DNA from 4 places in the Rahnella sp. BIGb0236 genome. Region 3 is predicted to be linked to each of the others. Evidence: predicted binding sites of a transcription regulator. Region 3 holds the regulator's gene; each other region holds the start of a gene.
What was found. Region 3 encodes LexA, which represses DNA repair genes until DNA is damaged. Its sites were predicted from a motif close to TNCTGTATGTACATACAGNA; they were not measured.

Region 1 (7,749 bases), on a different contig from region 3:
CCAGCAGGGCAACACCTCACACAGTGCGGGCCTGAGCGGGACGGCACTGGCGGATAACAATCTCAGCTGGTCCGTACAGGAAGGCTACGGCACCGGCGGGACCGGCAACAGCGGCAATATGAACGCCGATTATCGCGGCACCTACGGCGAAGTCAGTGCCGGTTACGGCTATGACCAGAACAGCAAACGGCTGAATTACGGTTTGCAGGGCGGCATTGTGGCTCATCAGCAGGGGGTTACCTTCGGTCAGCCGATGGGCGAAACCGTCGCACTGGTCGAAGCGCCGGGCGCGAAAGGCGTGGGTATCAGTAATCAGACCGGGGTGAAAACCGACTGGCGCGGTTACGCCATCCTGCCTTACACCACGCCTTACCGGCAAAATCAGGTACAGCTGAACACCGAAACGCTGCCGGAAGACGTCGAACTGACGCTCACCAGTCAGAACGTGGTGCCGACCCGTGGCGCGGTGGTCAGGGCCAGTTTCGACACACACGTCGGCCAGCGTGTGCTGATGACGTTACTGCGCGCAGGCGGCGCGCCGGTACCTTTCGGTGCGACGGTGGACGATCCGGCACAGGCCAGCGTGCAGGGCTTTATCGTCGGCGACGGCGGTCAGGTGTACCTGACCGGACTGGCAGACAGCGGCCTGCTGAATGTGCAGTGGGGCAAAAATGCGGGTGAACATTGTCAGGTCAGATTTAGCCTGACAAAACCAACGACCGGCAGCGCGGGCGTTCAGATGCTGAACGTGCCTTGTCAGTGAGGGAATGATGAAGATAACGAAATGGATGAAAAGGATCCTATTGCTGGCGGGTCTGGTGTCGGGGCTGTGTTTTCTCTCACCTGCGGCGCAGGCGGCTAACTCGGGTTGCACCAGTTCCCCCGATATTCCGGGGAAGGCGACGTTAAGCGCCGTGGCCGTGGATGCCACATTGCCGGTCGGCTCCGTGATCCCCGGCACCGAAAGGGCATTCAGTTTTGCAGGTAACTGCGCCGCCATCAGCGGCGTGCCGCAAGGGGCGGTGATCATCACCTGTTACTATGGTTCAGGGACTGAAGTTGCCGGGATGCCGGGTGTGTATAACACCGGCGTCAGCGGGATCGGCATCGCGCTGGTGAACGGTGCCGGGCAACGGGTGGCTGGCGGAGGTGCCGGATGTGACACGCGAAATACCCCGCTGGGGTATATCTCCAATACGCCTGCGAAAACCTTTTCCATCAACATGACGCTGGAATTAGTTAAAACCTCGGCCACGGTGGGTTCCGGCTCGCTCCTGCGCGCACAGACTATCTTTGGGATTGGTATGTACAACACCGGCTACGGTCTGGGGAGTAATGCGGACAGTTCGGTGTCTTACTCAGGGAACATCATTTATAAAAGCGTCGCCTGCACGACCGGCATCACCGTGCCCGTGCGGCTCGGGCGGATCCCCGCTTCCGACTTTCGGGGCGTCGGTTCTACCTCAGCACAAACCCTGTTCACCGTGCCGGTCACCTGCGATACCCCGGTTAACGTCAGCATGTCGATGTCATCGCCGGTGTATGCGTCTAAGCCCGCCGGGGTTATCGGTTTAACCCCGGCGGCCGGTAATGCGGGGGGCGTGGGGATCCAGATGTTGTACAACAATTTGCCGGTGGTATTTGACAGCTATTTCCCGGTCGGTGCGATCGCCAGCGCAGGCGCGACGCTGAATGTGCCGTTCACGGCCCGCTATTATCAGTCAGCGGCCACCGTCACGCCGGGTATCGCCAATGCTACCGCGACGTTCACGCTCGCCTATCAGTAAAGAAAACTCACATTTTTACCTGCCGGGAAGCCGGGTTTCTTTGCGTATAGTGGCAGGGAATTATGCTAAATTTAAAGCAATTCCCTGCCATTATCTTCTGCACAGGTACATCAATATGTCTGCTGAGAATGCCCCGGGCAATGCCCTCGATCAGGCCACCGCCGAGCTTTTCGAGAAACTCAGCCCCTGTGTGCAATTCAAACCTGTTCCTCCCGGCTCACGTTTTTATCTTCATGAAAACGGGGAGGTCTATTGTTATTTCATCCGCAAAGGCTGGTTCAAGATATTCCATAACCCTGAGCCGGTACTGATCGGCACCCTCTCCGTTCCGGGCATTATCGGTCTGGGTGGCGCGGTGCCGCCGGGATCCCGTATGTTTATTCAGGCACAGGACGAATCAGAAATTGCGGTTGCCACCGTAAAAGAAATGCGTGAAGTGATTGAGCGGCTGGATTTGTGGGAACTGATGACGCGGCATCTGATGAGGATGAGTCAGAAACTGTATGTCAAAAGCAGTCTGCTGATGGCCCCGACCTCTTATGAAATTCTCCGGCACCAGCTTCTGGAACTGATCAGTGAACCGCCGGAAATTCGCGAAAACATTCCTGCTGCCCAATATATTCAGCTCAAGACGCAACTTTCCCGCAGCACGATCATGAAAGTGCTGTCGCAACTGAAACAGGGGGGATATGTGACGCTGGATAACGGCATTCTGAAAGAAGTGATCCGCCTGCCGCTGAAGTACTGAACGGGCAATACGGTGAGGAAGAAAGCGCGCGGTGAAGCGCGCTGTGCTGACCGTTACGCGGCTTTGACGGCGCGCACTTTTTTGGCCGGTGCCGCTTCTTCAGCCACAACGTCTTCAGAAGCCACGTTTTCTGCTTCCTCAGCCGCCGGGGTTTCTGCAACAGGAGGTTGTACTGTGTCGGTTTCCGGCAGTTTGCTGGTGCGCAGGATGTGCTGAACCGCGTCTTTCTGCTCGGCAAGGTGAAGCGCAATGTTTTCGGCCAGCGCTTCATCCATTTCAAGATTGCTTTGTAACAGCCATTCCGTGAAAGCATCTGCCATGTCGAGCATTTTGTCGTAAGCGTCCGCTTCTTTCTTATTGGCAAATGTCATTTTCTCTTCACCTTTTCTGACGACAACAAATTTTGTTTCAACAGCCATGATTCGCTCCTTATACTGTAATTATATACAGCATACCAATAATCAGTGCAGGATACATCATCCTGACTGTTTTTTATAGTCCGGCGCAGGCGTGAATTTCTCCCAGATAACCGCTAAGGTAGAAAACAGCCTGTTTTATAACATCATTGTGAGGATCCCGTGACAAACCTGAAAGATGTATGCAACTGGACCAAAGACCACTATCTGATCACCACGGACATTGAGAAACTGGATATTCCGGCGGTTCACGCCTATCTGACCCGCTCCACCTGGGCGCCGGGCATTGACGAGCAAACGGTGCGTGCAGGTGCCGAAAACAGTCTGAACTTCGGCTTGTTCGACGGCGGAAAACAGATCGGTTACGCCCGCTTTATCACCGATTATGCCACCTTCGCGTACCTGTGCGATGTGTATGTGCTGGAAGATTATCAGGGGAAAAATCTGGGGGCGTGGCTGATAGAGTGCGTACAGTCGCATCCGGTGACGGCAAAACTGCGGCGCATGGCGCTGTTCACTTCGACCGCGCCGTGGCTTTACGAGAAGTTTGGCTACACGCCGGTGAATGAACCCAACTATACGTGGGCCATCACCCGGCCAGGTATTTATTTGAAGAAAGAAGTGTAAAGCATACGCCGGAATAATAAGGTAAGGCTCCTTCCGGAGCCTTACCTTATTATTCCGGCAGCGATGTGCCGCAGGAATGATCAAGGGTACACCGCCAGCGCCCGTCCGGTTCATGACGGAAAACATAAGGGCATTAAAAAGAGTCCCTTAATTAATCGTAATTCTCGCCATACAGCCCGATCAGCCGCCGGACGACGCCGTTGGTCCAGCCGAAGCCGTCCTGAAGCGGATATTCCCCGCCGCCCCCTTCCCGCGGTGCGCCGCCGGAAATATGGTATTTCTCGATCAGTTTGTGGTGCTGCTGATAGAACTGATTCACGGTTTTCAGCCAGCTGCGTGCGATGAGATCGCCCAGCGCATCGTTGCCGTATTGTTTAAAGCCCTGGATCGCCATCCATTGCAGCGGTGCCCAGCCGTTAGGTTTATCCCACTGCTCGCCGGTTTCATACTCGGTCGCCATGATACCGCCCGGTGTGAGTAACCGGCTGCGAATGGCTTCTGCCAGCCGTTCCGCCTGATAATGGCTGGCGAGTCCGACGTAAAGCGGCACGACGCTGGCCGCAGAAAACAGTGCCATTTTCTGACGATGCCAGTCGTAATCGCGGAAACACCCTTCGCTGTCGTCCCACAGATACCGGTTGATGGCTTCACGGCGGGTTTCCGCTTTGCGGCGAAACTGCGCCTCAACGCCCCTGTCGCCTTTCAGCCCGGAAATATTGGCGATGGCGCTTTCCAGTTTGTAGAGGAAAGCATTCAGATCGACCGGGATAAATTGCGTGGTGCGGATACTGGCGAGGCGATGGCCGTCGCGCAGCCAGCGTGAGGAATAATCCCAGCCGGATTCCGCACCGGCACGCAAATCACGGTAAACCTCGTTGGCCGGACGGCTGGACAGTTTCGCGGTTTCGACATCTTCCCGCCAGGATTCATCGCGGGGCGTATCCCTGTCATCCCAGTAACGGTTGAGCAGCGTGCCATCCGGCAGACAAACCGCGTGACGGTAAGCCTGATTGGGGGAAAGCGATTCTGCGCCGTCCATCCAGAATTCATATTCCATTTTCAGGTGATCGAGATAGCGCCTCGCCCCGCGTACGCCGTCTTCCTCGAACAGCTCCACCATCAGCGCAAACACCGGTGGCTGCGAGCGGCTGAGGTAATAGGTGCGGTTACCGTTAGGGATGTGGCCGTACATCTCGATAATCCAGGCGAAATTATCCGCCATGGTGCGCAGCAGATCGTTGCGGCCACTTTCAGCCAGCCCGAGCATTGAGAAATAGGAATCCCAGTAATAGGTCTCGCTGAAACGCCCGCCCGGCACGACATACGCCTGCGGCAGGGTCATCAGGGAGGACCAGGGCACATGATCTTCCGGCTGGCGCGTCAGCACCGGCCAGAGTTTGTCGATGTGTTCTTTCAGCGAATCGCCGGGGTCAGAAATATATTCGTCGCCACGGTGTTCCGGCAACCAGAAATGGGCATCGACAAAGCGTTTCAGGTTAAAGCCGGGATGGTTTTTTATCCGGCGGTAACGCAACAGGATATCCAGCGGATCCATCTTCGGCGGGCAGTCGGGAAAGGTTTTACTGTCCTCAAACAACCCGGAAGACTGGACACTGGTAAACAGTTCCATATAACGGTCAGCAGGCGTGAGAGCATCGGAAGGCGGCAGCCCTTCGATCATCTCCGGTTCCGGTTCCGCATCCATCATGCGGTCCAGGATCAGTTCAATCGGCTCGTGTTCGCACAAACGAAACTCTTCGCCGTTAAACTTATCGTTTTCCAACCCGGCGTTTTCGTTCGTCTGGTAGTTTGCATTTTGCATATGCTGCAAGCCTCATGCTTAGAAAATGTTACGCGCCGGTGCTGTGTTTCCCGCCTGACTGCGGCGTTTCACCGTGCGGCGAAATGGCGTAAAGATCCCGCAAATACGTTTCTCCCCAGTGCGCAATATCATTTTTGCGCAGCACCGACATCATGTCGTTATACCGTTCAAGTCGTTCTTCCAGTGGCATGGTCAGGGCTTTATCCAGCGCCGCCGCCACATCATCACGGTCGTAAGGGTTAACAATCAGCGCAGAGGTCAGTTCATTGGCTGCACCGGCAAATTGCGACAGCACCAGCACGCCCGGATCTTTCGGATCCTGCGCGGCGACATATTCTTTTGCCACCAGATTCATGCCATCACGCAGGGGCGTTACCAGTCCGACATCGGTCAGCCGGAACAGTTTCATCAACAGGCTGCGCTGGAAATGCTGATTCAGGTAAAACAGCGGCGTCTGGTTAAAGCTGCCGTATTTGCCGTTAATCCGCCCGACTTCGGTTTCCAGCTGATGACGCAGTTCCTGATAGGCCTGCACATCGCCGCGTGACGTGGGTGCAATTTGAGAATAGCGCACCTTGCCACGGTGCTGCGGGAATTTCTCCAGCAACGCCTCAAAGGCCAGAAAACGCTCCGGCAGCCCTTTGGTGTAATCCAGACGTTCACAGGAAATGATGTTCTGTGCTTCACGCAGTTCGCGTTCCATGGCCGCCATTTTCGGCGGCAGCGGCCCTTCAGCCATTTCTTTGATACTGTCCGGCGCAATACTGATCGGATAAACGCCGGTGGCAAAGGTGCTGCCGAAAGCCTGATGCTGATTTTCGCCGCAGTCTTCAATGTCGGTCAGTGCTTTCAGGTTATCCAGAAACGCCAGGCGGTCGCCCTCGGTCTGGAAGCCCAGCAAATCGTATTCGCACATCATTTTAAGCAGTTCATCGTGCGTGGGAACGGCGTTGAAAATTTCCGGCGTCGGGAACGGGATATGCAGGAAGAAACCGATGCGGTTCTTCACGCCCAGTTTGCGCAGCGCGGCAGCAAACGGCAGTAAATGGTAATCGTGGATCCACAGGGTATCGTCGGGTTTGATCAGCGGTTGCAATCTTTTCGCCAGCATATCATTGACCCGGCAATAGCCTTCCCAGGCTTCACGCTGGAAATCCACCAGATCGATACGGTAATGAAGCGCTGGCCAAAGTACGGCGTTGGAGAACTGACAGTAATAGAGATCGTAATCGTTCTGATTGAGCGGCACGGACGCATAGGTGATGCCGTCATCTTCCATCAGGCTGAGATCATCCTCTTCTTCGCCGGAAAATTCGCTGATTTCCCCGTTCCAGCCAAACCAGACACCTGACGTATTTTTCAACGCATCCAAAATCCCTACAGCCAGCCCGCCCGCCGATTTCGACCCGTCAGGAATGGCAATCCGGTTAGACACAACAACCAGGCGACTCATAATGTTGACTCCTTGTTCAAAGTGATAATGTGACGTTGTAACGCTTCGATCCACTGGTAAACATCGCTGACGCGGTTAACGCGGTAACGGGCCAGGGTTTCTCCTTCACCGACCTTCACGGAAATACCGTTCATGGCGTTGACCACTTCAAAGCCTTTTTCGTCGGTCAGGTCATCGCCGATAAACACCGGCAGACGACCGGCAAAAGGCGGCTGTTGCATAAAGCTGTAAATCGCTGCGCCTTTGTCCTTGCCGCGGGGTTTAATCTCAATAACGCATTTACCGGGCTGAAGCACCAGTTCCGGATAGTTCGCCACCACGGATTCCGCCAGCGCCAGCACTTTTTGCTGATGCAACATCGCCTGACGGTAATGAAGCGCAAAGGCCATGCCTTTGGTTTCCAGCAAGGTGCCCGGCAGTTCGGCCATGCCCTGTTCCAGTGTGTGCTGCACCTGTGCTTCGACATCGGCCGGTAAGGTGACGCGATGCAGTTTACCTGCACCGTCGCGCATTTCCGCACCGTGCACGCCCGCCGCAGGCAGCACCAGCGGTGCCGCCAGCTGGTCGAGTTGCTCCACCGGACGGCCTGAAATCAGCGCCAGTGCGCCGGATGAGGCGGCAAACAGGGTTTTCAGGTGATCGCGAACCTCTGCGGGAATAGTGACCGCATCCGGTTCATCACGGATTTCTGCCAGAGTGCCGTCGACATCGAAGAAGAAGGCGTAGTTGTCGCCAGTAATGGCGGTAATGGGGGGAGTGGTTGAAAGCGTTTCCTTCATCGTTGTAGCCAAAGTAATTCTCCTGTTTGTGGGGGACTTCACAATAAAATACTGCAGACCCTCTTTACACCATCGAATAAATACTAGCTTAAATAAAGGACTTAGCAGGAATATCAG
Region 2 (7,749 bases), on a different contig from region 3:
GCGCAATCAGCTCTTCCACTTTTTTACCGACGGTCATCATCAGGTCGGCAAACTCATCGACCATCACCACGATAAACGGTTCTTTCTGCAGATACGGTGGTTCAGCCGCCATACCATCGCCCGGTTTCCAGAATGGATCAGGGATAGGGCGCCCCATCGCTTCCGCTTCCAGAACCCGTTCGTTGTAACCGGCAAGGTTACGTACGCCCAATGCCGACATCAGCTTGTAGCGACGTTCCATTTCACCGACACACCAGCGCAGCGCATTGGCGGCGTCTTTCATATCGGTAACCACTTCGGTCAGGAGATGCGGGATGCCTTCATACACCGACAATTCAAGCATTTTCGGGTCGATCATGATGAAGCGCACATCTTCCGGTTTGGACTTGTACAGCATACTCAGGATCATGGCGTTAACGCCGACGGACTTACCGGAGCCGGTGGTACCGGCCACCAGCAGGTGAGGCATTTTCGCCAGATCGGCGATAACAGGTTCACCCGAAATATCTTTCCCCAACACAATGGTCAGCGGCGACGTACTTTCTTTAAATTTCGCGCAGTCCAGCACTTCCCGCAGATACACGGTCTGGCGCTTCTTGTTCGGCAATTCCAGCCCGACGTACGGTTTGCCCGGGATCACTTCGACAACACGTACCGCCACGGCAGACAGCGAACGCGCAAGGTCACGGGAAAGGTTAGAAATGCGCGCCGCTTTGACGCCCGGTGCCAGATCCAGTTCGAAACGCGTGATGACCGGCCCCGGCAATTTCCCGACGACATCCGCTTTAATGCGGTAATCGTTCAGACGCGCTTCGATCAGATTGCCCATCTGTTCCAGCGCGAACTCGTCTACAGGTTCCGCTTCCGCCGGCGGCGAAGTCAGCAAATCCAGTGACGGCAACGGCGTGGTCGGTTTCACCAGCGGCTGCTCATTACGCATCAGGAACGGGTGGATCAGGCTGTCCATATCCGGCTGAGCCGATGGCGAAGACTGACGTGGCGCTTCATATTCCTGTGCGTGTTGCACGGGTTCAGAAACCGCACGCTGATAAGGCTGCTGAGCAAAGGTCGCAGGTTGCGGTTCTTCTTCCGCTTGTGCCGGCAAGGTAAACAACGGCTCAGAAGGCGTGTCATCCACCAGATCCGCCATCGGCGAGAAGCTGAATGCATCATGCTGGCTGAGTTTCATCGCGGCGGCGGCAAAATTATCAGCCGCCGCAGCAGGCAATTCTGTCTGCTGGTTTTGCGAATGATGATGTTGCACCACACCGCTTTGCGGCTCGACATCCTGCTGATAGCGGGCTTGCTCACGCGCGGCAAACGCATTGCGCAATTCGGCTTCCTGCAAGGCCGCTTCTGCATCCGGCTCATCTTCCGTCACAGCATCGCCATAACGTTCCTGCTGCTGAGCGGCAAACGCCTGCTGCAATGCGGCTTCCTGTCTCGCTTCTTCATCGGCTTGCGCCAGCGGATCGTTATGCCAGACATTTTCTTCCGCATCTTGCTGTGCGGCCGACTGCGCCTGTTCCTGCTGTTCTGCCATACGCTGAGATGGCAACTTGATGCCATAGGAAGCCAGCTCACGACGGGTAGGAATACGCACCGGGTTTGGACGCGGCAATTCAGGGCCGAAGCCTTTTTTCACCTGAGGATTTTCATCGCTCACGGCGCTGAACGCAGGCATAAACGTAGCGCCCGCAGAAGTCGCGGCCGACTGCCCTGCCTGCGCCAGCCCGGTGGCCAGTGCGGCGGTTGCAGCCACGCTGGCAGCCTGCGCAGCATCAGGAACGGCAGCACTGAAATCAAACGGTGAACGCGAATGTTCCACCGCCGTTTGCCAGTTGCCGAGGCTCGGACCGTCTTCATCACGACGTTCAGCAGGTGCCGGAGACGGCGATTGCTGAACGGGTTGCGGATGACGTGGCACCGGCGTTTCTTCCGGAATTTCAAAACTGTACAACGGTGGCGTTGCCGGAGCAGGGGCTGGCGGCGGAGCAATATTCGCGACCGGCGGCTCAGCGGCATAAGGATTGGCCGCCGGTGCAGGTTCGCCGACCGCCGGAGCAGGCTGAGCCACAGGGGCTGTGGCTGCAACATCAGCAGCCTGAACCGCAGGTTCATTGACGGAAGGAGCAGAAAACAGCACATCATCATCGTCGGCTTGCGCGGAAGAAACTGCTGCCGTGGCGGTTGCCGCTGCTGCCACCGGTGCCACTTTCGCCACCGGTTGCTGCTCATCGTCTTCCAGTAACGGATCGTCCTGTTCGTCGTAATCATAATCATCATCACGACGGGAGCGGTTAGTCACAATGTTGGTCACGCCCAGCACCGCACCGCCAATTTTCTCGGCGATGGTCAGCCATGACCAGCCGGTAAATAAGGTCAGACCGGCGGCCCAGACGCACAGCAGCACCAGCGTAGCGCCGACATTGTTGAAGTACGGCGTCATCGCCGTGCTCAACAGACTGCCGATCACACCGCCCGACGCGAAGTAATACAGGTCGTCCACGTTGACGGCCGCAAGCCCACAAGACGTGACAATCAGCGCCAGCGTCCCGATGAGGCGCAGCGAAAGGGCAAAATAATCGACGAAATCCTGTTGATCTCGCTGACGGAAAGCCGCCCAGCAAAGACACAGGATAATAGGTGGGATCGCGTAACCAAATACGCCAAAAATGAAGAACAGCGTGTCGGCCATCCAGGCACCCACACCACCGCCCCAGTTATGAATTGGCCCATGCCAGGCGGTCTGAGACCAGCTTGGATCCGATGGGTTAAAACTCACCAGTGCTGCCATCAAATAAGCAGCAAAAATCGCTACCACAACCAGCAAAGCCTCCAGAAGACGGCGGCCATTGCTCAGTTTTTTCAGGGTAACTTCTTTATCTTCTGTATATTCCTGGCTCAAGAAAGGCTCTCCAGGTTCCTGTGAACTGAGAAAAAGCAACAGCGCCGAGAGTTGACCCCGGCGCCATAGCTGTATAGATACACAGGAGTGTAGCTAAAATGACAAGGTTTTGCACCTGACAATTACCGGGTCTTAATGACCAGGCGATTTGTCTGTTTCACTTCTTCCATCACCACGTAGGTACGGGTGTCGTTAACGCCCGGAAGACGAAGTAAAGTCTCACCTAACAACTTACGGTAAGCAGACATATCAGGTACGCGGGTTTTCAACAGGTAGTCGAAATCCCCTGAAACCAAATGACACTCCTGAATATCTTCGAGTTTTTGCACTGCCGCATTGAACTGCTCAAATACATCCGGGGCACCGCGGTTGAGGGTAATCTCAACAAATACCAGCAACGATGCATCCAGATAATGCGGGTTGAGCAATGCGGTATAACCATTGATGAAGCCCTGACGTTCGAGACGACGAACGCGCTCCAGACATGGAGTCGGAGATAATCCCACACGTTTGGAAAGCTCGACGTTTGAAATCCGGCCATCCTTTTGCAATTCGTTGAGGATGTTACGGTCAATACGGTCGAGATCTTTTCCCGGACGTTTTTTGTTGTCTACCATTATTATTGTCTCTCTGCTGTCCTTCCCTGCACCTGCCATACCCCAGCCAACTTCAATGTCTAAGGGTTGTCCCAAGCGAAGACCCGATTATTTAGGTTTACGCATCCAAAAGCCGCGTTGATCCCCTGTCAAAAGGAACACGGCCGTAAAGCGGATACTCAAAAGAAATAAACCTGCGAAATTAATAGGTTGTCAACTACCAACCTGATTCACTAAACCCTGCAGCAACAAAAACAGCAAAAAGCAACACCAGAACGGGTCGGGTAGCAGCCATTTGCATAAATTCAAGTCACAGACAGGCAGTTAATTTCTTCTTCCCCTGATGTTTTCGCAAATGCACAGCGGATTGTCAAAGTAAAAGAAGCAAAATCAGAAGAACGTGCCAGATTGAAAAGCGGACGCCCCCTTTTTAGCTATGTTTTCTCTTTGAACAATAACAACGCATCTCACCCGTTATTTCAGCCAAATCCCTGCTAACCACCGAGATATAGGACTTAATTAACGCGATCTGATGAAGAACTTTTACCGCGCACCGCTTCCGATACGCTGCTTTTTCACCCTACCCATCAAACAGTTACCTGCTTCATCGAATTGGACAGGCCCCTTTTTACGCCGGTTGCGCAGTAAAAACTATCAGACAAATCGTTAACAACATCTGAGTTTGCTTTTTTTACTGCGCCGTTTTCCCTACAATCGGTCTATCGCTTGTCGCCACCGCGGAGATGAATTACGCATGAGTACGGTTAAACACAGTAAGTTATTGATTTTGGGTTCCGGTCCGGCGGGTTATACCGCAGCGGTTTACGCAGCGCGCGCAAACTTAAATCCGGTATTGATCACGGGTGTGGAAAAAGGCGGTCAGCTGACCACCACCACCGAAGTGGAAAACTGGCCGGGCGATCCGGAAGGTTTGACCGGTCCGGGCTTAATGGACCGTATGCACGAGCATGCCACCAAATTTAATACTGAGATCATTTTCGACCATATCAACAAAGTCGATTTGCAGAACCGTCCGTTCCGCCTGACCGGTGACAGCGGGGAATACACCTGCGACGCACTGATTATCGCCACCGGCGCGTCAGCTCGTTATATCGGCCTGCCTTCTGAAGAAGCCTTCAAAGGCCGTGGTGTTTCTGCCTGTGCAACCTGCGACGGATTCTTCTACCGTAACCAGAAAGTCGCGGTTGTCGGCGGCGGCAATACCGCTGTTGAAGAAGCCCTTTATCTGGCCAATATCGCCTCTGAAGTGCACCTGATCCACCGCCGTGACAGCTTCCGCGCAGAAAAGATTTTGGTTGACCGTCTGAATGACAAAGTCGCCAGCGGCAATATCGTTCTGCATACCCACAAGACCCTGAACGAAGTGGTCGGTGATCAGATGGGTGTGACTGGCGCGAGCCTGATGGATGTGCGCACTGACGAGAAATCTCAGGTTGATGTGGCGGGGGTGTTCATTGCCATCGGTCACAGCCCGAACACCGGCATTTTCGAAGGTCAGCTGGAACTGAAAGACGGCTACATCAAAGTGCAGTCCGGTTCCCACGGTAATGCGACACAAACCAGCATTCCCGGTGTTTTCGCCGCAGGCGATGTCATGGACCATATTTACCGTCAGGCGATCACCTCAGCCGGTACCGGTTGTATGGCCGCGCTGGATGCCGAACGCTATCTGGACGGTTTATCGCAAGCACCGGATTTGTAAGTATCTCCCCTTCTGTTTGCCCTTAAAAAGAGGCGGCGTAATTGCCGCCTTTTTCATATTTTCAGTTTGCGGTCTGAGCATGTAACATAAGCGCCCTCCCATCCGGATTGCTGCACAGACTGAAGCCTGATGAACAAAACACGACAACAAGAACTTATCCGCTGGTTAAAACAACAAAGTTCCCGCGCCAAAGGCTGGATCCGTCTGTCTATGATGCTGGGTTTACTTTCCGGCCTGCTGATTCTGGCTCAGGCCTGGCTGATGGCCGGATTACTGCACAGCCTGATCATCGAACACACCTCCCGTGATGCCCTGCTGCAAAGCTTCCTGTTAATGGCGCTGACCTTTGTGCTGCGTGCCGTCGTGACCTGGCTGCGGGAACAGGTGGGCTTTATTTGCGGACGCATTATCCGCCAGGAAATGCGCAAACTGGTGCTGGATCGTCTGGAAAAACTGGGGCCTGCATGGATCCGGGGCAAACCGGCGGGCAGCTGGGCCAGCATCATTCTTGAACAAATCGAAGATATGCAGGATTACTATTCCCGCTATCTGCCGCAGATTGCGCTGGCGGGCATTATTCCGCTGCTGATCCTGGTCAGCGTCTTCCCGATCAACTGGGCTGCCGGTCTGATTTTGCTGGTGACCGCTCCGCTGATCCCGCTGTTTATGGCGCTGGTCGGGATGGGTGCCGCGGATGCCAACCGTCGTAACTTTGTGGCGCTGGCGCGTCTCAGCGGCAATTTCCTCGACAGCCTGCGCGGTCTCGATACGCTTCGTCTTTTCCATCGCGGTACTGCGGAAATCGACCAGATTACACGTTCCACTGAACATTTCCGCGCCCGCACGATGGATGTCCTGCGTCTGGCGTTTTTATCTTCCGCCGTGCTGGAGTTCTTCGCATCTATCTCCATTGCGGTAGTCGCGGTGTATTTCGGTTTCTCTTATCTCGGCGAACTGAATTTTGGCAGCTACGGTACCCCTGTGACGTTGTTTGCCGGTTTTCTGGTGCTGATACTGGCTCCTGAGTTTTTCCAGCCTCTGCGCGATCTGGGCGCGTTTTATCACGCTAAAGCGCAGGCGGTCGGCGCCGCAGAAAGCCTGATCACGTTCCTGAGTGCCGAAACTGCCGATATGGGCGAAGGTGAACAGCACTGGCCTGCCGGAAAGGCGGTGGAACTGCAAGCCCGCGACCTGATTATTCAGTCGCCGCAGGGCAAAACACTGGCCGGTCCGTTAACGTTTGATGTGCAGACCGGACAACGTATCGCGATTGTCGGCCTGAGCGGTGCGGGAAAAAGCTCTCTGCTCAACGCCCTGCTCGGCTTCCTGCCTTATCAGGGTTCTCTCACCGCCAGCGGCACAGATCTGAAATCATTGCGCAATAACGAATGGCGAAAGCAACTGAGCTGGGTCGGTCAGAACCCGCATCTGCCCGAACAAACCCTGCGCGCCAATATTCTGCTGAATCAGCCGGATGTCAGTGAGGAACAACTTCAGTCCGCCATCGACCGCGCCTATGTGAATGAATTTCTGCCGCTGTTACCACAGGGGCTGGAAACGGAAGTCGGCGACAGCGCCGCACGGTTATCCATCGGTCAGGCGCAACGCGTCGCCGTTGCCCGTGCCCTGCTCTCGCCGTGCAGTCTGTTACTGCTCGATGAGCCTACCGCCAGCCTTGATGCTCACAGCGAAAAACGCGTGATGAGCGCGCTGAATGAAGCGTCAAAAGCACAGACTTCGTTGCTGGTGACGCATCAGCTGGAAGATACGCGGGACTACGACGAAATCTGGGTGATGGATAAGGGCCTGATCGCTGAGCGTGGCACATTTGCGCAACTGGTGGCTCAGAACGGATTATTCACCAGCCTGCTTTCCCAGCGGAATAAGGAGCTGTAATCATGAAAACGCTTTTGCCTTATCTCGCCCTGTACCGCCGCCACTGGTTCCGTCTCTCACTGGGCGTCATTCTGGCCATCGTCACCTTGATGGCGAGCATCGGCCTGCTGACACTTTCCGGCTGGTTCCTGGCGGCCTCTGCCGTGGCCGGTATCGCCGGTTTATACAGTTTCAACTACATGCTGCCCGCAGCCGGTGTGCGCGGCGCGGCGATTTTCCGAACCGCAGGCCGTTACGCCGAGCGTCTGGTCAGCCACGATGCAACATTCCGCGTGCTGGCACATTTGCGGGTCTTCACGTTCACCAAAATCATGCCGCTGTCGCCGGGGGGCATTGCACGTTTCCGTCAGGCGGATCTGCTAAACCGTCTGGTTGCCGACGTCGATACGCTGGATCACTTGTATCTGCGGGTTATTTCTCCGCTGGTCAGTGCGCTGGTGGTGATCCTTCTGGTGACGTTTGGCCTGAGTTTCCTGGATGTCACCCTCGCCCTGACACTGGGCGCCATCATGCTGGTACTGATGCTGCTTCTGCCGGTGATTTTCTACCGCGCCGGAAAACCGGCAGGCCGTGAACTGACGACGCTGCGCAGCGATTACCGGATGCAACTGACATCCTGGCTGCAA
Region 3 (7,749 bases):
TGATGTCTGATTCCCACTCTCCCGAACAATCCCCGATCCACTGGTTCGACGATCCCTCACAAGTCCCTGCCGATGTGGCTGACTGGCTGATGGAAATGGGATCCATGACCCGCCGGTTTGAAAAGCAGGGTGTTACCGTCACCGTGAAACCGCAAAACGAATGTTTTGTCAGCCGTGAAGAACTGGGTGAAAGCGAAGCGCAGCAACTGCCGGAAAGCGCCCGTTACTGGATCCGCGAAATCGTGCTGTTTGGTGATGCACAGCCGTGGTTGCTCGGACGTACCGTTATTCCTGAAGAAACGCTGACCGGGCCGGATCTGGCGCTGGTCGATCTGGGCACTGTACCGCTGGGGCGCTATCTGTTCAGCGGCAATAACTTGTCGCGGGATTACATTCATTTAGGCCAGTTGCACAGTGAGCAGGGCGAATTATGGGCGCGCCGTTCCCGCCTGCGTCTGTCTGACAAACCCTTGCTGCTGACCGAAATTTTCCTCCCGGATTCGCCGGTTCACCGCCCAGAGGGCAAAGTGAGTAAGGCATGAGCCAGACTGATCAACAAGGAGAACAGAGAGTGTCAGGAAGTATGACTCAGGGCACATGGCGGGATTACTGCCGCCTGATGCGTATTGATAAGCCGATCGGCTCGCTGCTGCTGCTGTGGCCGACGTTATGGGCATTGTGGGTGGCCGGTGGCGGCATGCCGTCAGCCAAAATTTTGCTGGTCTTCGTACTGGGCGTATTTTTCATGCGCGCCGCCGGTTGCGTGGTAAATGACTACGCCGACCGTAAGTTTGATGGTCACGTCAAACGCACCGCGAACCGGCCATTGCCGAGCGGGGCGATCACCGGTAAACAGGCGAAAATCTTGTTCGTCGGGCTGGTGCTGGTGTCATTCGGGCTGGTGCTGTTGCTTAACCGCATGACCATTTTGCTGTCGCTGGCCGGGCTGGCGCTGGCATGGATTTATCCGTTCATGAAGCGCGTCAGTCATCTGCCGCAGGTGGTATTAGGTGCCGCGTTTGGCTGGGCGATCCCGATGGCATATGCCGCGGTGAGCGAAAGTGTGCCGCTCAGTTGCTGGTTAATGTTTGCGGCGAATATCTGCTGGACGGTGGCTTACGATACCCAATATGCGATGGTCGACCGTGACGATGATTTGAAGATCGGGGTGAAATCTACCGCCATTCTGTTTGGCCGTTTTGACACCCTGATTATCGGCCTGCTGCAACTGGCGACGCTGGTGCTGATGGGGTTTGTCGGGCATCTTTCCCAGCTTGGCGCGCCGTTCTACTGGTCGCTGCTGCTGGCTGCGGCGCTGTTTGTGCATCAGCAGAAGCTGATTGCCAAACGCGAGCGTGATGCCTGTTTTCTGGCTTTCCGCCAGAACAACTATGTCGGGCTGGTGCTGTTCCTCGGTATTCTGATGAGTCTGTCGGCGTTCACGTTGTAAGTGTTCCTGAACTGATTCAGCGACCATAAAAAACGCCCGGACTCTGTAAAAAGTCCGGGCGTTTTGTTTTACCGTCAGTTGGCGTGCGTTAATACCGGTTAGTGATCGGTATCGCGCACATCCATCTTAGGCTCAGCCGGTGGCTCTGTCGGTTGCGGCAGCTCGGAAGGCATTCCCGCACTCTCAATCGTCAGCTTGATATCCGGCGTCATCAGGTCACTGAGCATGAGGTAAATCTCACGCGTTTGTTCCTGAATGGCATCGCCGGTGTCACTGATATAGCCTTCGGCGCGCAGGGTACCGACCAGCGTCGAGAACACCGCTTTGTCGAAGAACTCAGGGGCATTAATACCGTGCAGCACGGATAAACGCTGCGCCATAATCCGGCTCTCTTTTTCCAGCGCACCACGGTTGATGCTTGGATTATTGGTGAGCAGGGAGAAAGTGATCGCGTAGCGTTGCAGCGTTTCACGTACGCCGGCAGCCAGCAGCTGCAACGTGCGGATACGCGCCGGATTGAGTGTCAGCTCATCATCTTCAAGATGAATGATTTGCTGACGCGCCAGTTCCAGCGTCAGAACATCCAACACCTGTGGCAGTTCAGACGTGTCGAAATGCATAAACAGTTCGGCTTTCAGCATCGGATAAATCAGTTCTACCTGACGCAGTAATTCCGCGCGGCTGACCTGACGATGATGCATCACAATGCTGGAAATCAGCGACGGCAACACCAGCATATGATGGATGTTGTTGCGGTAGTACGTCATCAGCACGGCCTGTTCACGAGGCAGAACGATGATGTCGCCGATGTTGTCTTTCTCAACCTGGAACTTGTTCATGTTCAGCGCATGATCGAGCAACTGATCGGCAGTCAGATCGGGCACCGTCGAATCCGCGTTGTAAGGCACATTACGCAGCAATTGCAGATAGCAGTCGATTTGCTCGGTCAGTTGTTCGCGGGTCAGTGAACGCTGACGGGAAGCCAGCAGCGCGGTACAACACAAGTTCATGGCATTGGCTGCCGCCGAATTGTTGATGCGCACCATGATCTGTTCTGCCAGATCCTGCACCGTTGGCGTCAGCCAGCTCGGACGTTGTGCTTCGATCGGATCGATGGCTTCACGCCAGGTCGGCACGTTCTGGTTCAGGTAAGTGGTCAGATGCAGCGGCTCACCAAAGTTCACATAACCCTGACCAAGGTTGCGCAGCTTGCGCAGGCCGTTAAGCATCTGCGTCAGACTTTCTTTCTCTTTGGTCGCACCGCGCAATTCTTTGGCGTAGGTGCCCACTTCCATCACATGCTCATAACCGATGTAAATCGGCACCAGCGTAATCGGACGTGAACCGCCGCGCAGCATGGCCTGAATGGTCATTGCCAGCGTACCGGTTTTCGGTTCCAGCAGACGTCCGGTGCGTGAACGACCGCCTTCGACAAAGTATTCCACCGAATAACCACGGCTAAACAGTTCGCCCAGATATTCACGGAAAACCGTCGAATACAGCTTGTTGCCTTTGAAGGTACGGCGGATGAAGAACGCGCCCAGACGGCGGAAAATCGGACCGGCTGGCCAGAAGTTCAGGTTGATACCGGCGGCGATATGCGGCGGCACCAGCCCCTGATGATAGAGCACGTAAGAGAGCAGCAGATAGTCCATGTGGCTGCGGTGGCAGGGCACATAGACGATTTCCTGACCGTCCAGCGCGAGCTGGCGTACACGTTCGGCATTATTAACATTGATGCCTTTGTACAGACGGTTCCACGTCCAGCTCAGCACACGATCAGACAGGCGCACGGCTTCATACGAGAAGTCGGCGGCAATCTCTTCCATCAGGGCGATGGCGTTTTGCTGGGCTTTTTCATGGGAAATCTTCTTGCTGCGCGCCTCGTCTTCAATGGCTTTTTCAATCGCTTTGGAGGCCAGTAATTTATTGAATAAATCCTGACGAGCCGGAAGACGCGGGCCAACGGCGGCCAGACGCTGGCGGGAGAAATGCATCCGCGCTACGCGGGCCAGTTTCTGCGCGATGGTTTTATCTGTACCGTGCTCTGTCGCCATATAGCGCAGGGAAACGGTATTGGAGAAACGGACAAAACTGTCGCGTCCCAGCCACAACACGGCGAAGAATTTCTGAATGCCGTTCAGCACGCGCAAATGTGGCGTATCGTCCTGTCCTTCACGACCCGGCGCACGGCCAAACATCACCGACACCGGCAACATCTGAATGTCTAACTCCGGATTATTGCGGTGTAAGTCCAGATAATCGTGGAACAGTTTTACCGATTCCTGCTTTGGCGTGTAATACGAGAAGACACGCGGCCCTTCGGCAATGAAAACGTGGCTTGGCAGCAGGGTTCCGTCGATTTCTAACGGGATCAGGGGATCGGGCAGATTCTGCGCCAGACATTGCGCACGCAACGTCAGCAAATCGGCTTTGGAGTTATAAGGCAATACGTACAGAATTGGCCGCGTCGGGTCTAAATGCAACTCGGTAACGGGATCTGAAGGTATGACCTTGCTCTTTACCAGCAATGAGAGTGGTAAATTCAATAATGTGTAATAAAGTCTACGCCAACCTGACATAAAAACGTGAAGCCTCTTGTTAGCCATTTCGCCGCAAGGATACCAGAAAGATCCGTGGAGATCTGTGGTCATATAAAAGCTAAAATACGGCACACTTTTAAGGACAACCCTTCAAGGATCAGTACCCCAAATGGCGAATCAAGTCACTGGATTTACCCGAATTTATAAAGCGGCTGGCTATTCCTGGAAAGGATTGAAAGCCGCATGGCAAAACGAAGCGGCTTTTCGCCAGGAAGCCAGTGTGGCTATCCCGTTAATTTTATTATCATTCTGGTGCGATGTCAGCAGCATAGAACGCATTCTGCTGATTGGCTCAGTGGTGTTGGTGTGCGTCACCGAACTGCTCAACAGCGCGGTGGAATGTGCGATTGACCGCATCGGCCCTGAATTTCACGTACTGTCAGGCCGCGCCAAAGATATCGGCTCCGCTGCCGTACTGCTGACCATCATATTGGCGATTTTTGTCTGGGTCAGCATCTTTTGGCCGCGATGGTTCTGATTTGGAATCTGCATTCCAGGAATCACCGTTATGCCCTGTTTTTATTCAATCTTAGGTTTTCATTGGCCGTTTAGCTGTATATACTCACAGCAAGACTGTATAAACAACCAGGGGGCGGAATGAAAGCTTTAACGACCAGACAACAAGAGGTCTATGACCTTATTCGCGATCATATCTCCACCACCGGTATGCCACCCACCCGCGCAGAGATTGCGTCACGTCTGGGGTTTCGTTCTCCCAATGCGGCGGAAGAGCATCTGAAAGCGCTGGCACGTAAGGGCGTTATCGAGATTGTCTCCGGTGCGTCACGTGGCATCCGCCTGCTGATGGAAGAAGAAGAAGGTTTACCGCTGATCGGCCGTGTGGCTGCCGGTGAACCGCTTCTGGCTCAGCAACATATTGAAGGCCATTATCAGGTCGATCCGGCGATGTTTAAGCCGAGCGCCGATTTCCTGCTGCGCGTCAGCGGTATGTCGATGCGTGATATCGGTATCCTCGACGGTGATTTACTGGCCGTGCATAAAACGCAGGATGTGCGTAACGGTCAGGTCGTTGTGGCCCGCATTGATGACGAAGTCACCGTGAAACGCCTGAAAAAACAGGGCAGCGTGGTGCAGTTATTGCCTGAAAATAGCGAGTTCCAGCCGATTGTGGTGGATTTGCGCGAGCAGAATTTCAGCATAGAAGGGTTAGCCGTAGGCGTCATCCGCAATGGCAACTGGATTTGATCTTCGTACTTCGAGCTATCTCTTCGTTGGCTGCCTTCGCGACCCCCGGTCACATACTGGTGTATGCTCCCGGTGTTCGCTCAGTTGCCGCCTTGATATAACTCGAATTACTCGCTCAAATTCGTGAGCCAGATGCTTCGATTTAGCGTCTGGTCTCGATAGTATCGAATATAGTTGAATAGGGATGGCGGCCGCCTCCGGCATTCATTTGAATTCAAAGAGAAAGCATTTTCTCTCATCGTCGCCCCTTTCGGGGCGATGTCATTTACAGGCATAACCTGAACCTCCGGCATGAGATTCTCTATGCAACATCATTCCCTGCGACAAAAATTCCAAAACACCTTTCTAAGTCCTGCCGATAAAGCACTGTGGATGCTGGCGTTGCCGATGATTTTTTCCAATATCACGGTGCCGTTGCTCGGGCTGGTGGATACCGCAGTGATCGGCCATCTCGACAGCCCGGATTATCTCGGCGGTGTGGCTGTCGGTTCTATGATCACCACTTTCCTCTTTATGCTGCTGTTGTTTCTGCGCATGAGCACCACCGGCATGACCGCGCAGGCGCTCGGCGCGAAAGACAATCAGCTGCTGGCGCGCGCCTTCGTACAGCCTTTTCTTCTGGCCGTGCTGGCCGGTGCCATCATTGTGTTATTCCGCCATCCGCTGATGGAACTGGCATTTCACATTGTCGGCGGTAGCCAGCCGGTACTGGAACAGGCGAGGTTGTTTATTGAAATCCGCTGGTTCAGTGCGCCGGCATCGCTGGCCAATCTGGTGATCCTCGGCTGGCTGCTGGGGATTCAGTATGTGCGCGGGCCCGTGATCCTGCTGATTGCCGGGAATCTGCTTAATATCATTCTGGATCTGTGGCTGGTGATCGGGCTGGGCTGGAACGTGCGTGGTGCCGCCATGGCGACCGCCAGTTCGGAGTATTTCACCCTGCTGATCGGATTGTATTTTGTCTGGCGGGTGATGAAACAACGCGGTATTACCGGTGAAGAAATCACCTCTGCATGGCGCGGTAACCTGCGTCGTCTGCTGGGGCTTAACCGCGACATCATGCTGCGGTCATTGCTGCTCCAGCTTTGCTTTGCCTCACTGACTATTCTGGGCGCGCGGCTGGGCAGTCACGTCGTGGCGGTGAACGCGGTGCTGATGAATCTGCTGACGTTTACCGCTTTTGCGCTGGATGGTTTTGCCTACGCCATTGAAGCGCATTCCGGTGAGGCGTTCGGTGCCCGTAACCGCGAAAAACTGCTGGATGTCTGGCACGCCGCGTGTCGTCAGGCCGGGCTGGTCGCCCTGTTTTTCGCGCTGGTTTATGCCCTGGCGGGTGACGCGATCATTAACGCGCTGACGTCCTTACCTGAGCTGCGTGAGCTGGCTGACCATTATCTCGGCTGGCAGATCATCCTGCCTCTGGTGGCCGTCTGGTGCTATTTGCTGGATGGTATGTTCATAGGCGCAACGCGCGGGCGGGATATGCGTAACAGCATGCTGGTGGCGGCGCTGGGATACGGTCTGACACTGTTCACCTTACCGCTGCTGGGTAACCATGCCCTGTGGCTGGCACTGATGGTGTTTCTGGGGCTGCGGGGGCTGTCGCTGGGCTGGATATGGCGTCGTTACTGGCGGCATGACACCTGGTTTACGTCCTGAACGGGGTGATTTTTCCGCATTTTTCAAAGGCATAAACCCCGACGTGTCGTTATTTTCTGCTTTGGATTAATCCTAATAACGCTTTTTATCCCTGTTTCGGGAGGATTAATCGGGATTCTCTACTAACCTTTAAAGTGTTAAGGACGAACTGCAAGCGAGAAATGCAGTTCACGAAACCCAAGGTAACAGGAGATATTTTATGAATAAGGACCAAGCCGACGGTAACTGGAAACAGTTCAAAGGGAAAGTGAAAGAACAATGGGGCAAGCTGACGGATGACGACCTGACAGTGGTTGAAGGTAAACGTGATCAGTTGGTCGGTAAAATTCAGGAGCGTTACGGCTATCAGAAAGACCAGGCCGAGAAAGAGCTCAATGAATGGGAAACCAAAAATAAATATCACTGGTAACACGCGACTCCCCCTCGCGTATCAGTGACGTATCCTGGCTTTAGCTGCTCCTACCCGGAACAATTCAGGATACGGGTACAAGGAAGTACCCAACCTTTACCCCCGCAAGTTATTCGTCGTTACCCCTTCATCCCTCAGCGTTTTTTCACCACAATACTGTGGTCGTGATCGCAGTGATCATGGCTGTCGCAGGTTTCCACGACTTTACATTCCGCACACAATCCATGCGCTTCCACCACCGAATGACGAAGTTCAAATCCGGACTCTGACGCCAGTTTTGCCAGGCGCTCTTCAATGCCATCCGTGGTTTTTTCGGTGACCAGCCCGCAGCGGTCGCAGATAAACAGCGCAGAGGTGTGGCTCGGCTCTTCAAAATGGTGGCACAGCACATAGCTGTTCGCTGACTCAACGCGGTGGATAAA
Region 4 (7,749 bases), on a different contig from region 3:
AGATACCGTCCGTGATATCCGCGGCTGGGCGACCAAATTTTACACGGATGAAGGGATTTATGATCTGGTGGGCAACAATACGCCGGTGTTCTTTATTCAGGATGCGCATAAATTCCCGGACTTTGTGCATGCGGTCAAACCCGAGCCGCACAACGAAATTCCGCAGGGCGCGAGTGCGCATGATTCCTTATGGGATTACGTTTCCCTGCAACCGGAAACCTTGCATAACATTTTCTGGGCGATGTCTGACCGCGGCATTCCGCGCAGTTACCGCACAATGGAAGGGTTTGGTATCCATACGTTCCGCTTCGTGAATGCTGAAGGAAAAGCCACGTTTGTCCGCTTCCACTGGAAACCGGTGGCCGGAAAAGCCTCGCTGTTATGGGATGAGGCACAGAAACTGGCCGGGAAGGATGCCGATTTCCACCGCCGTGATTTGTGGGAAGCCATCGAAGCGGGGGATTACCCGGAATACGAACTGGGGGTTCAGCTGATCTCCGAAGAAGACGAGTTCAAATTTGATTTCGACCTGCTCGACCCGACCAAGCTGATCCCGGAAAAACTGGTGCCGGTGGAGTTGATTGGCAAAATGGTGCTTAACCGTAATCCCGATAATTTCTTTGCCGAAACTGAGCAGGCCGCATTCCATCCGGGGCATATCGTGCCCGGCATTGATTTCACCAATGATCCGCTGTTACAGGGGCGTCTGTTCTCTTACACGGATACGCAAATCAGCCGTCTGGGCGGGCCGAATTTCCATGAAATTCCGATTAACCGTCCGACCTGCCCTTACCACAACTTCCAGCGTGACGGCATGCACCGGCAGGATGTGGATACTAATCCGGCGAACTATGAGCCGAACTCCATCAACAATAACTGGCCGAGGGAAACGCCTCCCGCAGCGTCCGGCGGCGGCTTTGAAAGCTATCCGGAACGGGTGGATGCAGAGAAAATCCGCCAGCGCAGCCCGTCCTTTGCCGAGTATTACGCCCACCCGCGTCTGTTCTGGCTGAGTCAGACCACGACGGAGCAGGATCATATTGTCGGCGCCTTCTCCTTTGAACTGTCAAAAGTCGTGCGACCTTATATCCGCGAGCGGGTTGTGGATCTGCTGGCGCATGTTGATCAGGAACTGGCGCAGAAAGTGGCGAAAAATCTGGGTATTACGTTGTCGGCCGATACCCTGAAAATCAAACCACCGAAGCCCGTGAATGGCCTGAAAAACGATCCGTCGCTGAGCCTGTATGCCAGCGGTAAAGGCACGATCAAAGGGCGTCAGGTGGCGATATTGCTGGGTGAAGGCGTGAATGCAGCAGATGTTCTGGAAACCTTGCAGGCGCTTCAGGCTGCCGGTGTGCATCCGAAACTGCTTGGCAGTCATATGGGGAATGTGACGGCCGATGACGGATCATCCTTGCCGGTTGATGCCACCTTTGCCGGTGCGCCTTCCATTTCCGTCGATGCCGTCATTGTTCCGCACGGGCATATCGATGCGTTACTGATGAACGGTGATGCGCGGCATTATCTGCTTGAAGCCTATAAGCATCTGAAAGTCATCGGGTTAAGTGGTGATGCGCGCCGCTTCAAATCACTTCTTGGGCTGACGGATGATGTGCCGGAAGAAGGCGTTGTCGAAGGCGAAAAAGCCGAAGGCGCATTACTGAAAACCTTCCTCGAAGACATGCATAAACACCGGATCTGGTCGCGCAGCGCGGCGGCAGAAGCCGTCCCTGCCTGATTGTGTTCCGCGTTAACTGAAAAACAGGCAACCTTCGCAAAGGAGGTTGCCTGTTTATTCTTTCCGCAATCGCCTGTTAATTTGTGATGCTTGTCACAAATTAAATGTATGCGCAATTCTTGTTGTTACATCATAGTGACGGTCGTCACGAAATAACGTCACAATGTTCAGTACAGTTGCCGGGTGTTCCTCCTGCCAATAAATGACCTTACACACAGAGGAGTTTGTTATGTCTCAGCCTGAAGTTTTCCACCTTGGCCTGGCCAAAAAAGATTTAAACGGCGCGACGCTGGCGATTGTGCCCGGCGATCCTGAGCGCGTGGAAAAAATTGCCAAACTGATGGAAAATCCGGTTCGTCTGGCTTCCCACCGCGAATTTACCTCATGGCGTGCTGAGCTTGATGGCAAATCTGTGATTGTTTGCTCAACCGGTATTGGTGGCCCTTCAACCTCTATCGCGGTGGAAGAACTGGCTCAGCTGGGGATTCGTACCTTCCTGCGTGTCGGTACCACAGGGGCGATCCAGCCACACATCAATGTGGGCGACGTTCTGGTGACAACTGCTGCCGTTCGCCTTGATGGCGCGAGCCTGCACTTTGCGCCGATGGAATTCCCGGCCGTGGCCGATTTTGCCTGTACCACCGCGCTGGTTGCTGCGGCTGAAGCCGTGGGCGCCGCCACTCATATTGGCGTTACCGCCTCTTCTGACACCTTCTATCCGGGTCAGGAACGTTATGACACCTTCTCCGGCCGCGTTGTCCGTCGCTTCAAAGAATCGATGAAAGAGTGGCAGGAAATGGGCGTCATGAACTACGAAATGGAATCTGCAACCTTGCTGACCATGTGTGCAAGCCAGGGCCTGCGCGCCGGGATGGTGGCCGGTGTCATCGTGAACCGTACGCAGCAGGAAATCCCTAATGCGGAAACCATGAAGAAGACCGAAAGCCATGCGGTGAAGATTGTTGTAGAAGCGGCTCGCCGACTTATCTGATTTCCCGTCATCCTTCGAGCCGCAGGTGCGTTGGCTGCTCTCGCGAACCCGAATCACTGACTAATGTCAGCTCATCGGGATTCGTTCGGTTGCCGTCTTCCTGCAACTCGAATGATTTAGGGAAAGGATCGGATTATAAAGAAACTACATCATAGTGATGGGCTGCCGCTGGCGGCCCATTTTTTTGTCCTGTTAAGCAGATCTGTTAAGGTCATGTTAGTAATACATCTGGAATAATTGATGCATTCCGGCTTCGTATCCCTGACAAAAGGAACTGTATTTTTGACTGTTCATGACCTTCTTGAGTACACCACGACCTTTATCCGTGCGCATCAGGTGTGGGCTGCACCCATCGTTTTCTTTCTGGCTTTTGGTGAGTCTCTGGCATTTCTTTCCCTGTTGCTTCCTGCGACGTTTATCTTATTAGGGCTGGGTGCGCTGATTGGCGAAACCGGCATTCCTTTCTGGCCCGTCTGTGCCGCCGCCGCTGCGGGGGCTTTCTTCGGCGACTGGCTTTCCTACTGGGTGGGCGCACATTATCAGGATCGCGTTGGTCACTTCTGGCCTTTCTCCCGCCATCCGCAGATGTTGGTTCGCGGACATGCGTTCTTTGAAAAATGGGGCATGCCGGGTGCGTTTATCGGCCGTTTCTTCGGCCCGCTGCGCGCCGTTGTGCCGCTGGTGGCCGGTATCTGTGGTATGCCACAGAAATATTTCCAGATTGCCAATGTCACCTCTGCGCTGATCTGGGCGTTTGGCATTCTGGCACCCGGTGCTTTCGGCATTCAGTGGCTGAGCCGCTGGTTTTGAATCCTGCTCCCTGTGGCTGACCGCGGCAAGAGGGTAACGGCAAAGAAATTCCCTTTTGGAAGACGTCTCGCAAAGGCTCAATGCAACAGAAAATAGACTGGACATCCATACAGCATGACATTACCTTGGCCGCAAGAGACTTTAAGAGGGAAATCGCGTGGATATCAGCATTCTGACAGCCCTGGGGGCGGGGTTAACGAGCTTACTGGTGGGCTGGCTGATCGCAAGTTTGCGACTACAGCAACAGCAGACGGAGTATGAAACGCAGCATCGTTTGCTGGAGCAATCGCTGGAACAAGCCAAAGCGGAAAATGACACGCATAAAAATGAGCGGCAACTGGCTCAGCAGCAAATGCGCGAGGCAGAGCTGGAGCTCAGAAAGTTGCACAGCCTGCAGGCCGCCAGTCAGGAAAAATTACAGCTGCTGGCGCACTGGCAAAACGAGTGTGAGCAACTGAATCAGGAACTCCGTGCGCAGCGGGAAATCAACAGCGCGCAGGAAGCAGAATTACGTGAGGTTTCCACCCGTCTGGATGAAACCCGCATGGCCGCTGAAGATAAACAACGTTTGCTGATCAACAGCGAACAGCGCCTGAGCAGCCAGTTTGAAAATCTGGCTAACCGGATTTTCGAGCAAAATGGCCGCCGTGCCGACGAACAGAACAAACAAAGCCTCGATAAATTACTGCTACCGCTGCGCGAGCAACTCGACGGGTTCCGCCGTCAGGTGCAGGACAGCTTCGGACAGGAGGCCCGTGAGCGGCATACGCTGGCGCACGAAATCCGTAATCTGCAACAGCTGAATGTGGAGATGGCGCGTGAAGCCGTCAACCTGACCAAGGCCCTGAAAGGCGACAATAAAACGCAGGGTAACTGGGGCGAGGTGGTGCTCAGCCGCGTCCTGGAAGCGTCCGGTTTGCGGGAAGGGTATGAATATCAGACGCAGGTCAGCGTGCAGGTAGACAGCAACAGCCGGATGCAACCCGATGTGGTGGTGAGATTACCGCAGAATAAAGACGTGGTGATCGACGCCAAAATGACGCTGGTCGCCTACGAACGCTATTTCAACAGTGAAGACGACAGCGAGCGCGAAGCGGCGCTCAATGAACACATTGCGTCGGTGCGCGGTCATATCCGTCTGCTGGGGCGTAAAGACTATCAGCAACTTCCCGGCCTGCGCAGCCTCGATTATGTGCTGATGTTTATCCCTGTTGAGCCTGCTTTTCTGCTGGCAATCGACCGGGAGCCCGAATTGATCAGCGAAGCACTCCGCCACAATATTATGCTGGTCAGCCCGACGACCTTACTGGTGGCGTTACGCACTATCAGCAACCTGTGGCGCTACGAACATCAGAGCCAGAATGCCAAACGTATTGCCGATCGCGCTGCCCGTTTGTATGACAAACTGCGGTTGTTTGTCGATGACATGGAGTCGATGGGGCAAAGTCTCGACAAAGCGCAGGGAAGTTATCGATCCGCGATGAATAAACTCTCGCAAGGCCGTGGTAATCTTATCGGGCAGGTGGAAAGTTTCCGCGCACTGGGTGTTGAAGTTAAACGACCGATCAGCCCGTCACTGGCTGAGATTGCGAAAGCGGAAAACGAACCTGAAGACACCGCATCTCTGCCCGATACCTCTGATGCGGAAGAAGAACAGACGCTGAACCCGGGTGAGTTTAATTCTGCTGGCCAGGCATAGCCGGTCGGGGAAGACCCGCACTGTATTTGTGATTCAACATATGAATCTTTGCAATATGTTGAATCACCATCGGTGATGGGGCTTTCGAGCGGGTTCTGATACACTTCTCCCCAAGAGTTCGACTGAAAAAGCAGGCATATAAAATGGAAAAGCAGACGCCGGAAACCACCCATTTTGGTTTTCGTACAGTAGCCAAAGATGAAAAACAGGAAATGGTGGCAGAAGTCTTCCATTCCGTGGCCGCAAAATACGATTTGATGAATGACCTGATGTCTTTCGGTATTCATCGCATCTGGAAACGCTTCACGATTGATTGCAGCGGCGTCCGTCAGGGACAACGTGTGCTCGATCTGGCCGGTGGTACAGGCGATCTGACCGCAAAATTCTCCCGTCTGGTGGGTGAGAAAGGCGAAGTCGTTCTGGCCGATATCAACGATTCCATGCTGAAGATGGGCCGCGAGAAGCTGCGTAATCTCGGCATCGTGGGTAATGTCAGCTACGTTCAGGCAAATGCCGAAGCCCTTCCTTTCCCTGATAACTATTTTGACTGCATCACCATTTCTTTCGGTCTGCGTAACGTGACTGAAAAAGAGAAGGCGCTGCGTTCGATGTTCCGTGTGCTCAAGCCAGGCGGTCGTCTGCTGGTACTGGAATTCTCCAAACCTGTTCTGAAACCGCTGAGCAAAGCCTACGACACCTATTCCTTCCACATTCTGCCGCGTATTGGTGAACTGGTTGCGCAGGACGCAGAAAGTTACCGTTATCTGGCCGAATCAATCCGTATGCATCCGGATCAGGAAACGCTGAAAGGCATGATGGCGGATGCGGGTTTTGAAAATGTGACGTATCACAATCTGACCGGCGGCATTGTGGCTTTGCATCGGGGTTTCAAATTCTGATATGAGTATGCCGATGTTGTTAACGCCGTTACTGACTGCTGCAATCGAGACGCCGCTTAATTATCTGCTTTTCAGAGATCGCAGCATGAAGGCGGCACGGACACGTCTGGCCGGTAAAGTTTTGCGTGTCGAATTGCAGGAACTGAGTGCCCCGCTGACCTTTGTGTTCAGTGAGCAGAAAATTGATGTGCTCGGGCAATGGGACGGGGCAACTGACTGCACCGTCACTTCCACGCTTTCCGTGCTGTATAAATTGCGTGATCGTCAGCAATTGTCGCCACTGATGCGCAGTGGCGAGCTGGTGGTTGACGGCGATATCTCCGTTGTTCAGCAGTTTACGTCATTGCTGGAGATGGCAGAGTTTGAGCCAGCAGAATTCCTCGCGCCTTATATCGGTGATATCGCGGCTCAGGGGTTGAGTCAGGCCGTGCAGGGCGGTTTCCGCTTTCTGCAAAAAGGGCTGAAGCATCAGCAGAGCTATGTGGCGCAAACACTGACCGAAGAGTGGAAAATGGCACCCGGTCCGCTGGAAGTTGTCTGGTTTAGCGATGAGGTTTCTGCCCTTGTGCGGGAGCTGGATGCGCTGGATAAACGTATCGAAAAACTGGAGGACAACCCGTGACGCCTAGGGAAATGCGACGTTTATACCTGATTATCCGCATGTTTCTGATCTACGGCCTTGACGAACTGATCCCTAAAATCCGCTTAACGCTGCCGCTGCGCATTGGTCGTTATCTTTTTTTCTGGTTACCTAATCGTCATAAAGAAAAGCCGCTGGGTGAGCGCATGCGTATGGCGCTGGAAGAGCTTGGGCCTGTCTGGATCAAGTTCGGTCAGATGATGTCCACACGACGTGATCTCTTCCCTCCGCAAATTGCCGATCAGCTTGCTCTGCTTCAGGACCATGTTCCGCCATTTGATGGCGCGAAAGCCCGTCAGCAAATTGACTCCGCGCTCGGCGGCCCGCTGGAAAACTGGTTTGATGAATTCGATCAGACGCCGCTGGCTTCTGCGTCGATTGCTCAGGTTCACACGGCAATCCTGAAAGAGAACGGTAAACCGGTGGTGCTGAAAGTGATCCGTCCGGATATTTTACCGACCATCGTGGCGGATATTCGCCTGATGTCGCGACTGGCGGGCTGGTTACCGATCCTGTTGCCGGATGGTCGCCGTTTACGTCCGCGTGAAGTGGTGCGTGAATACGAGAAAACGCTGCTGGATGAGCTGAATCTGCTGCGCGAAGCCGCCAATGCAATTCAGCTTCGCCGTAACTTTGAAGGCAGCCCGATGCTGTATGTGCCGGAAGTGTATCCGGACTACTGCAGTGAGCGTCTGATGGTGATGGAACGCATTTACGGCATCCCGGTTTCTGATATTGAGGCGCTGAAAAAACAGGGCACCAATATGAAATTGCTGGCGGAACGCGGGGTGCAGGTTTTCTTCACTCAGGTTTTCCGCGACAGTTTCTTCCATGCAGATATGCATCCGGGCAACATTTTCGTGAGCTACGAAACGCCTGAAGACCCTTGCTACATTGGGATCGATTGCGGCATAGTGGGTTCGCTCAATAAGGAAGACAAGCGCTATCTGGCGGAGAATTTCATCGCATTCT

Region 1: the regulator LexA is predicted to act here: its motif matches at 2,968-2,987, upstream of EDF78_RS00960 (YebG family protein).
Region 2: the regulator LexA is predicted to act here: its motif matches at 2,976-2,995, upstream of EDF78_RS21095 (DNA translocase FtsK 4TM domain-containing protein).
Region 4: the regulator LexA is predicted to act here: its motif matches at 3,635-3,654, upstream of rmuC (DNA recombination protein RmuC).

What each region holds. Positions count from the first base shown of each region.
Region 1 covers NZ_SOAO01000001.1:217,774-225,522, forward strand. Annotated here, with positions in the region: gene EDF78_RS00945 (fimbria/pilus outer membrane usher protein) at 1-763, shown strand, start outside; gene EDF78_RS00950 (fimbrial protein) at 789-1,787, shown strand; gene EDF78_RS00955 (winged helix-turn-helix transcriptional regulator) at 1,903-2,535, shown strand; gene EDF78_RS00960 (YebG family protein) at 2,589-2,954, opposite strand; gene EDF78_RS00965 (GNAT family N-acetyltransferase) at 3,114-3,578, shown strand; gene treF (alpha,alpha-trehalase TreF) at 3,730-5,400, opposite strand; gene otsA (alpha,alpha-trehalose-phosphate synthase) at 5,429-6,853, opposite strand; gene otsB (trehalose-phosphatase) at 6,850-7,632, opposite strand.
Region 2 covers NZ_SOAO01000013.1:112,766-120,514, forward strand. Annotated here, with positions in the region: gene EDF78_RS21095 (DNA translocase FtsK 4TM domain-containing protein) at 1-2,908, opposite strand, end outside; gene lrp (leucine-responsive transcriptional regulator Lrp) at 3,031-3,525, opposite strand; gene trxB (thioredoxin-disulfide reductase) at 4,259-5,227, shown strand; gene cydD (cysteine/glutathione ABC transporter permease/ATP-binding protein CydD) at 5,357-7,123, shown strand; gene cydC (cysteine/glutathione ABC transporter ATP-binding protein/permease CydC) at 7,126-7,749, shown strand, end outside.
Region 3 covers NZ_SOAO01000010.1:156,237-163,985, reverse strand. Annotated here, with positions in the region: gene ubiC (chorismate lyase) at 3-542, shown strand; gene ubiA (4-hydroxybenzoate octaprenyltransferase) at 584-1,450, shown strand; gene plsB (glycerol-3-phosphate 1-O-acyltransferase PlsB) at 1,549-4,032, opposite strand; gene EDF78_RS18940 (diacylglycerol kinase) at 4,163-4,531, shown strand; gene lexA (transcriptional repressor LexA) at 4,651-5,259, shown strand; gene dinF (MATE family efflux transporter DinF) at 5,563-6,918, shown strand; gene EDF78_RS18925 (CsbD family protein) at 7,118-7,327, shown strand; gene zur (zinc uptake transcriptional repressor Zur) at 7,462-7,749, opposite strand, start outside.
Region 4 covers NZ_SOAO01000017.1:15,193-22,941, reverse strand. Annotated here, with positions in the region: gene katE (catalase HPII) at 1-1,738, shown strand, start outside; gene udp (uridine phosphorylase) at 1,968-2,729, shown strand; gene EDF78_RS23080 (DedA family protein) at 3,012-3,539, shown strand; gene rmuC (DNA recombination protein RmuC) at 3,697-5,238, shown strand; gene ubiE (bifunctional demethylmenaquinone methyltransferase/2-methoxy-6-polyprenyl-1,4-benzoquinol methylase UbiE) at 5,382-6,137, shown strand; gene EDF78_RS23065 (SCP2 domain-containing protein) at 6,151-6,759, shown strand; gene ubiB (ubiquinone biosynthesis regulatory protein kinase UbiB) at 6,756-7,749, shown strand, end outside.